2 regions of the Hathewaya histolytica genome follow, and region 2 is predicted to be linked to the other one. Evidence: a T-box and tRNA genes for the amino acid it is inferred to sense, from the RefSeq annotation. Region 2 holds a T-box; the other holds one or more tRNA genes.
What was found. The T-box of region 2 lies ahead of leuS (leucine--tRNA ligase). A T-box ahead of a tRNA ligase gene usually reads a tRNA of that ligase, here a tRNA-Leu.
Positions count from the first base shown of each region.

Region 1: it encodes a tRNA-Leu, which carries the amino acid that the T-box ahead of leuS (leucine--tRNA ligase) is inferred to sense. The anticodon was not compared.

Region 1 is NZ_LR590481.1:2,493,275-2,497,038, reverse strand. It holds gene yabP (sporulation protein YabP) at 11-304, shown strand; gene yabQ (spore cortex biosynthesis protein YabQ) at 316-714, shown strand; gene FGL08_RS12065 (FtsB family cell division protein) at 756-1,028, shown strand; gene FGL08_RS12060 (S1 domain-containing RNA-binding protein) at 1,066-1,479, shown strand; tRNA gene FGL08_RS12055 (tRNA-Leu) at 1,650-1,738, shown strand; tRNA gene FGL08_RS12050 (tRNA-Met) at 1,745-1,820, shown strand; tRNA gene FGL08_RS12045 (tRNA-Met) at 1,931-2,006, shown strand; tRNA gene FGL08_RS12040 (tRNA-Leu) at 2,021-2,109, shown strand; tRNA gene FGL08_RS12035 (tRNA-Met) at 2,115-2,190, shown strand; tRNA gene FGL08_RS12030 (tRNA-Met) at 2,194-2,270, shown strand; tRNA gene FGL08_RS12025 (tRNA-Leu) at 2,287-2,375, shown strand; tRNA gene FGL08_RS12020 (tRNA-Met) at 2,381-2,456, shown strand; tRNA gene FGL08_RS12015 (tRNA-Met) at 2,460-2,536, shown strand; gene spoIIE (stage II sporulation protein E) at 2,753-3,764, shown strand, end outside.
Region 2 is NZ_LR590481.1:681,213-684,976, reverse strand. It holds gene FGL08_RS03085 (DUF5685 family protein) at 1-465, shown strand, start outside; gene FGL08_RS03080 (J domain-containing protein) at 449-1,069, shown strand; gene FGL08_RS03075 (hypothetical protein) at 1,144-1,662, shown strand; T-box leader at 1,728-1,934, shown strand; gene leuS (leucine--tRNA ligase) at 1,996-3,764, shown strand, end outside.

The DNA.
Region 1 (3,764 bases), 1.8 Mb from region 2:
GGAGGATTATATGGAGAGAAAGAAAGAAATAATAACTGAAGAAAGAAAAGGGAGATTATTATTAGAAGATAGAAAGAAACTTGAAATAAGTGGAGTGCTAGAAGTTGTGAGCTTTAATGAGGAAGAAATAATACTTAGTACAAAACTTGGCGGGTTAAATATAAAAGGTAGTGATTTAAAAATGAATAAATTAGATGTAACAAATGGGGAAGTAAATATAACAGGAGAAATTAATAGTTGTTTATATAAAAATCATAAGAAACTTTCAAAAGACGAATCTATCTTTAAAAGATTATTTAAGTAAGGTGATTTAGTATGTTATTTCCAATTGATTTTCAATTAAGGTTATTTATATTTAGTATACTTGCTGGATTTTTAACGGGGACATTATTTGACATCTATAGACTAATCAGAGGGGTTTCCCATCCAGGGAATATAGTTACAATTATACAAGATACACTTTTTTGGATATTTACATCGATTTTGGTATTTATATTCTTGTTGTACACGAACTACGCATATGTTAGTATATATATATATATATTAATATTTATAGGAATTTTAGTATATTTAAAATTTTTAAGTGATTTATGTATATTAATATTGTATAATTTAAATAAGTTTTTATTTACGAGTATAAGAATATTTATAAAACATTTAATGTTTCCAGTAAGTATATTAATTTATAAGCTTAAGAAAAGTTTTAAAAATTAATGGTTTTATCAATTTACCAAACTTGAAAGGTATGATATACTGTGAAAAGGTTTAGAAATTCCCAAAAAGTAATTCTATTTTTAGGAATAATATACGTGGTATATACATTAGTATCTCAACAAATAACTATATACAATCAAAAAAAAGAAATGAAGAAGTGGAATATGGAAGTAGAACAAGTAAAGAAGGAAAATCAAAAGTTAAAAGATGAGGTTAAAATGTCCCAAGATGATCAATACATAGAGAAGATAGCTCGAGAAAGATTGGGATTAACAAAAAAAGGTGAATCAACGATTGTAGACAAGAAAAAATAAATTACATAAATATTATTTTAAGGAGGATACTTTTTCGATGTCTTTAAAACCAGGAAGCATTATAGAAGGAAAAGTGGTTAACATCACAAAATTTGGAGCGTTCGTAGAGGTGGAGGGAAAAACTGGACTATTACATATATCTGAGATATCTAGAACTTTTGTAAAAGATATAAGTAAACATTTAAAAGAAAATGATATAGTAAAAGTAAAAGTTATATCAGTTGACGAAAATGGCAAAATTAGTTTATCAATGAAACAGCTTGAAGAGGAAAGACCTAAAAGGACTAATGCACCTCAAGAAATAGATTGGAATAAAGAGAAGTCTAAAGTTCATTCTTTTAACTTTGAAGATAATCTTTCTAAGTTTTTGAAGGAAAGTGAAGAAAGATTAAAAGAAATGAAGACAGCTAAATCAGCAAGAAATCAAGGAAATGGTAAAAAGAAAAAATAAATAGATTTATATATATTCATTTAATAAATAGAAATAAAAAGCTAGAGTTCAATAAAATGTCTCTAGCTTTATTTTATATAGAAAGTTTTTTTAGAAAAAAGTATTGACATATTATTTCTATTAATATATAATTACACTTGTCGCTGATAAATTGCGACAAAAGATGTTATGCTGAAGTGGCGGAACAGGCAGACGCACAGGACTTAAAATCCTGCGGTGCTAACACACCGTACCGGTTCGATTCCGGTCTTCAGCACCAAAATATCGCGGGGTGGAGCAGCTGGTAGCTCGTCGGGCTCATAACCCGAAGGTCGTAGGTTCAAGTCCTGCCCCCGCAACCATTTAAATTATTAATATGCTGAATTGATGGAACAGACAGATTCACAAGGATTAAAATCTTATGGTGTTTATAGCCGTACCGTTTTGATTCCAGTCTTCAGCACTAAAATATCGCGGGGTGGAGCAGCTGGTAGCTCGTCGGGCTCATAACCCGAAGGTCGCAGGTTCAAGTCCTGTCCCCGCAACCATTTGAATATAACATGCTGAAGTGGCGGAACAGGCAGACGCACAGGACTTAAAATCCTGCGGTGCTAACACACCGTACCGGTTCGATTCCGGTCTTCAGCACCAAATATCGCGGGGTGGAGCAGCTGGTAGCTCGTCGGGCTCATAACCCGAAGGTCGTAGGTTCAAGTCCTGCCCCCGCAACCATGTGGCGGAATAGCTCAGCTGGCTAGAGCATTCGGTTCATACCCGAAGGGTCGTAGGTTCAAGTCCTATTTCCGCTACCATATTTAAATATAACATGCTGAAGTGGCGGAACAGGCAGACGCACAGGACTTAAAATCCTGCGGTGCTAACACACCGTACCGGTTCGATTCCGGTCTTCAGCACCAAATATCGCGGGGTGGAGCAGCTGGTAGCTCGTCGGGCTCATAACCCGAAGGTCGTAGGTTCAAGTCCTGCCCCCGCAACCACATGGCGGAATAGCTCAGCTGGCTAGAGCATTCGGTTCATACCCGAAGGGTCGTAGGTTCAAGTCCTATTTCCGCTACCAAAAGTTGTTGAATATTCAACAACTTTTTTTGTTTTATAAAGATAAAATTTAGACGTTACATTGTAAAAAAATATTATGACAAGAATAATGGTAAAAAAATACATATATTAAAAGTTTATGTCTCATGAAAAAAAATATCACCACTATGTTATGACAATTATTTCCAGAGAGATTTGTTATAATAATTTCGTAATTTTGAAAAGGGTGGTGTATTAAATGCAGTATGGATTAGAGGTATTACCTTACAAAAGGTTGAAAAAGGAAGATAGCGAGGAGAAATGTTCAAAAAAATATATTTTGAAAAATATTAAAAGTTATATTTATCTTGCTTTTATATGTTTCCTTATAAGTAGAGTAAAATTAATAAACGGCATGGCTCCATTTGGAATAGCATTACTCATAGCATTTTCATTACATCTAGATAAAGAAAAATTTTTGATATGTGGCATAGGGAGTATGATTGGATATATAACCTTAATAAACAAGGTTGAGAATATATCAATATATTTTATATCTGTAAGTACTATAATAGGATCCAATTATATTTTTTCTAGAGAAGAAAAAAAGAAGAAAATTATATCCATAGCATCTTTATTAATTGTAGAGTACATTATATCTAGATTAGTTATAAATAAAATGAACTTCTCTATAAGTGTTTTTTATTCTTTTATGGAAGTGCTATGCTTAATACCATTATATTATATTATTAATCAAGGGATAATATGTTTTAAAACATTAGATTATAAAAAAGTGTTTAGCAATGAAGAAATGATTAGCATGGGTATTTTTATTTCTCTAATATTATCTGGAACTTGGGGCGTTAACATAAGGTATATATCACTTACGAATGTAGTAGGAATATTTTTTGTTGCTATGGTTGGATTTATATGTGGACCTTCTACAGGAGGTACAACAGGAGTGGCTTTAGGAGCCATAATAGGAATGACTTCTGCTGATATGCCTATATTTATAAGTGTTTTTGGCATTTGTGGACTTATATCAGGACTATTCAGAGATACAGGGAAATATTTTACTTCATTAGCATGTGGAGTTACCTTTTTCATAGTGCAAATATATTTAGGAACTAATACTAGTTTTATAGGTATTGAGGCTATAATAGCTCTAACCGCTATTATATTTATACCAGAGAAAATTTATAAAAAACTTATTTTAGACTTTAATGTAGAAGAGAAGAAAGAAAATTTGAGTGAAAATTATCTTAGTAAAA
Region 2 (3,764 bases):
GAAAGTTTACACACTCTAAGTGCTATGGAGAAGGATACAGAAAAAGACATTACCATAGATAAAATCTCTCATCCTTTTGCAGATTTAACAGGTTTTTTAATTAGTAATTACATTAAAGATAAAGATTTAAGAGAAAGTTTATACTTTTTAGGATATAATATAGGGAAATGGATTTATTTAATTGATGCCTATGATGATTTGCAAAAAGATATGAAAGATAATAAATTTAACCCTATAAATAGAATACTAAACATAGAAAGGTTACCCTATGAGGACTTTTCTAGTAATATAGAAAGCAGAATGGATTTTATTTTAACCACCTCTGCACTTAATGCATTTAATATATTAAACAAACTTCCTACAAAAAAGAATAAAGAATTATTGCACAATATTCTTCAATTAGGATTAATGGAAAAAATGGATAAAGTTTTTAAAAGGAGTGAATATAATGAGGGATCCATATGAAGTTCTTGAAGTTAGAAAAGGTTCATCTAAAGATGAAATAAAGAATGCATATAAAAGACTTGCAAAACAATATCATCCAGATCAGTTTGACAATAATCCCCTTAGAGATCTTGCTGAAGAGAGAATGAGGGAAATCAATGAGGCTTATGACTATTTAATGAAAAATGTAGGAAATAACTCTTATGGTTCAAATGACTTTAATGATTATAACCGCAAAGAATCTAATTCTTCATATAGTAATAAAAGCGTCTATGAAACTGTAAGGATGGATATAAATCAAGGTAACTACGCATCTGCTGAACAAAAACTTAACTCCATGGCTTTTAAAGATGCTGAATGGAATTATTTAATGGGAACTATATATATGAAAAAAGGTTGGTATGATAGTGCTAATAATTATATTACAACAGCATATAACCTAAATCCTGCAAATTCTGAATATAGAACTGCCTTCAATCAAATGAATAATCAGGCTCATAATTACAGACAAACTTACTATGGAAAAAACTCAAAAGATAATGATATGTGTGATTTATGTGTAAAACTGTGGTGTGCTGATACCCTATGTGAATGCATGGGTGGAGACTTAATCTCTTGTTTCTAAATTCTAAAACTTATCTTCTATGAATTAATTTATTTTCTAAAGAAGATAAGTTTTTTTATTAAAGGAGTAATATTATGAATAAAAATAGTATCTTAAGCAATAATATAGCTAAAGGTGGCATACTTACTGCCCTCGGAATATTATCTCTATATTTAAGCATTCTAATTCCTATAAACACTCTTTTTTTCTTAATGATAGCATCCTTTATGATTCCTCTTACACTTTTAACTACAAACCTTAAGACTACTGTATCAGTTTATTGTGCTACTGCGCTGCTATCTTTTATATTAATTCCTTCAAAAAACATTGCATTATCCTATACTATTTTATTTGGCCTTTATGGAATAATTAAGTACTTTGCAGAGGGAATAAAGAATATGTTTCTTGAGATTTTAGTAAAACTATTATTTCTAAACTTTTCTACCTTTATAATATATTACTTTTACAAAACCCTATTACTTAATAATATAAATCTTAAACTTCCTACAATACTTATATTAATTTTATTGCAAGTGGGATTTATTGTTTATGATTATGCTCTAACTGTATTTATAAATTATTCTAAGGATAATATAATAAAGAAATTAAAATAAGATTATTGACATAAAAATTCTTTTAATCTATAATTATTCTTAACGTATTTTTAAACTTAATTAATTTATTTGCTATGATCTAGGAGTAGTAATATTAGATGTGATTATAGAGAGCTGTTGGTTGCTGAAAAACAGTATCACTATAATATGAACTTGCCTTGTGAGCTTATCTACCAAAAGTAGATACGGGTTTTCCGTTAAAATCGTAAGTGAGATTATATTTATATAATCTAATTAGAGTGGTACCGCGAATTATAGCCTTCGTCTCTTCGTAGACGGAGGCTTTTTATTTTTATAAATTTAAAGTCAATATAAAAAACAAGGAGGAAACACATGGGAAATTACAACACTAACATTGATAAGAAATGGCAAGATAAATGGGAAAACACCGAATTATACAGATTTAATAAAGAAAATTTAGATAAAAAATTATATGTACTTGAAATGTTTTCATACCCATCAGGAAGCCAACTACATGCTGGTCACTGGTTCAACTATGGTCCTATGGACTCTTGGGCTAGATTTAAAAGAATGCAAGGATATAACGTATTTCAACCAATGGGTTTTGATGCCTTTGGACTTCCAGCAGAAAACTATGCTATAAAAACAGGTGTCCACCCAAAAGACTCTACAGAAAAAAATATAAAGAAAATGGAAGAACAGTTAAAAGCTATTGGAGCTATGTTTAACTGGGAAAATGAAGTGGTAACATGTAATGAAGATTATTACAAATGGACTCAATGGTTATTTTTAAAACTATATGAAAAGGGTTTAGCTTATAGAAAAAAAGCTCCTGTAAATTGGTGTCCTAGTTGCAATACAGTACTTGCAAATGAACAGGTATTAGAAGGTGCTTGTGAAAGATGTAGTACTGAAGTTACTAAAAAAGATTTAACACAATGGTTCTTAAAAATTACTGATTACGCTGAGGAATTATTGGAAAAAATAGATGAGCTAGATTGGCCTGAAAAAACTAAGGCTATGCAAAAACACTGGATAGGAAAATCTACTGGTGCAGAAGTAACTTTTAAAGTTCATAACTCTGATTTAAGTTTTAATGTATTTACAACAAGAGCTGATACTTTATTTGGAGTTTCTTATGTAGTTTTAGCACCTGAAAATCCACTAGTGGAGAAGATTACTATAAAAGAAAATAAAGAACTTGTTAAAAGTTATAGAGAAGACGCTAAAAAACAGTCCGATATTGAACGCCAATCAATAACAAGAGAGAAAACTGGCGTATTTACTGGTTCATATGCAATAAATCCTATAAATAATAAAAAAGTACCTATCTGGGTTGGTGATTATGTACTTGCAACTTACGGAACTGGTGCTGTAATGGCTGTTCCTGCTCATGATGAAAGAGATTTTTCTTTTGCATCTAAATATAATCTTCCAATAGAAAGAGTTATTGAAGGTGGTGAATCCCTTCCATACACTGAAAATGGTGCTTTAATAAATAGTGATCAATTTACTGGACTTTCTGGAGAAGAGGCTAAAAAAGCTATAATAGAAAAACTTCAAAAAGATTCTCTAGGAAGCTTTAAAGTTAACTATAGATTACGTGACTGGCTAGTATCAAGACAAAGATATTGGGGGGCACCTATACCTATAATACATTGTGATAAATGTGGAATAGTTCCTGTAGCAGAAGAGAACCTTCCTGTTACCCTTCCATATGATGTAGAATTTACGCCAGATGGAAAATCTCCTCTAGCTAAAAATGAGGACTTTATAAATGTAAAATGTCCTAAGTGTGGTGGTGCTGCTCATAGAGACCCTGATACTTTAGATACTTTTGTATGTTCATCTTGGTATTATTTAAGATATGCTGATAACAAAAATAAAGATATGGCATTTGATCCACAAACAATAAATAAAATACTACCTGTAGATAAATACGTAGGTGGTCCAGAACATGCTTGCATGCATTTACTTTATGCAAGATTCATAACAAAAGCATTAAGAGATATGGGATATCTAAACTTTGATGAACCTTTTAAATCTCTAAATCACCAAGGACTTATTTTAGGACCAGATGGACTAAAAATGAGCAAATCAAAAGGAAATACTATATCACCTGACGATTACATTAAGCAATA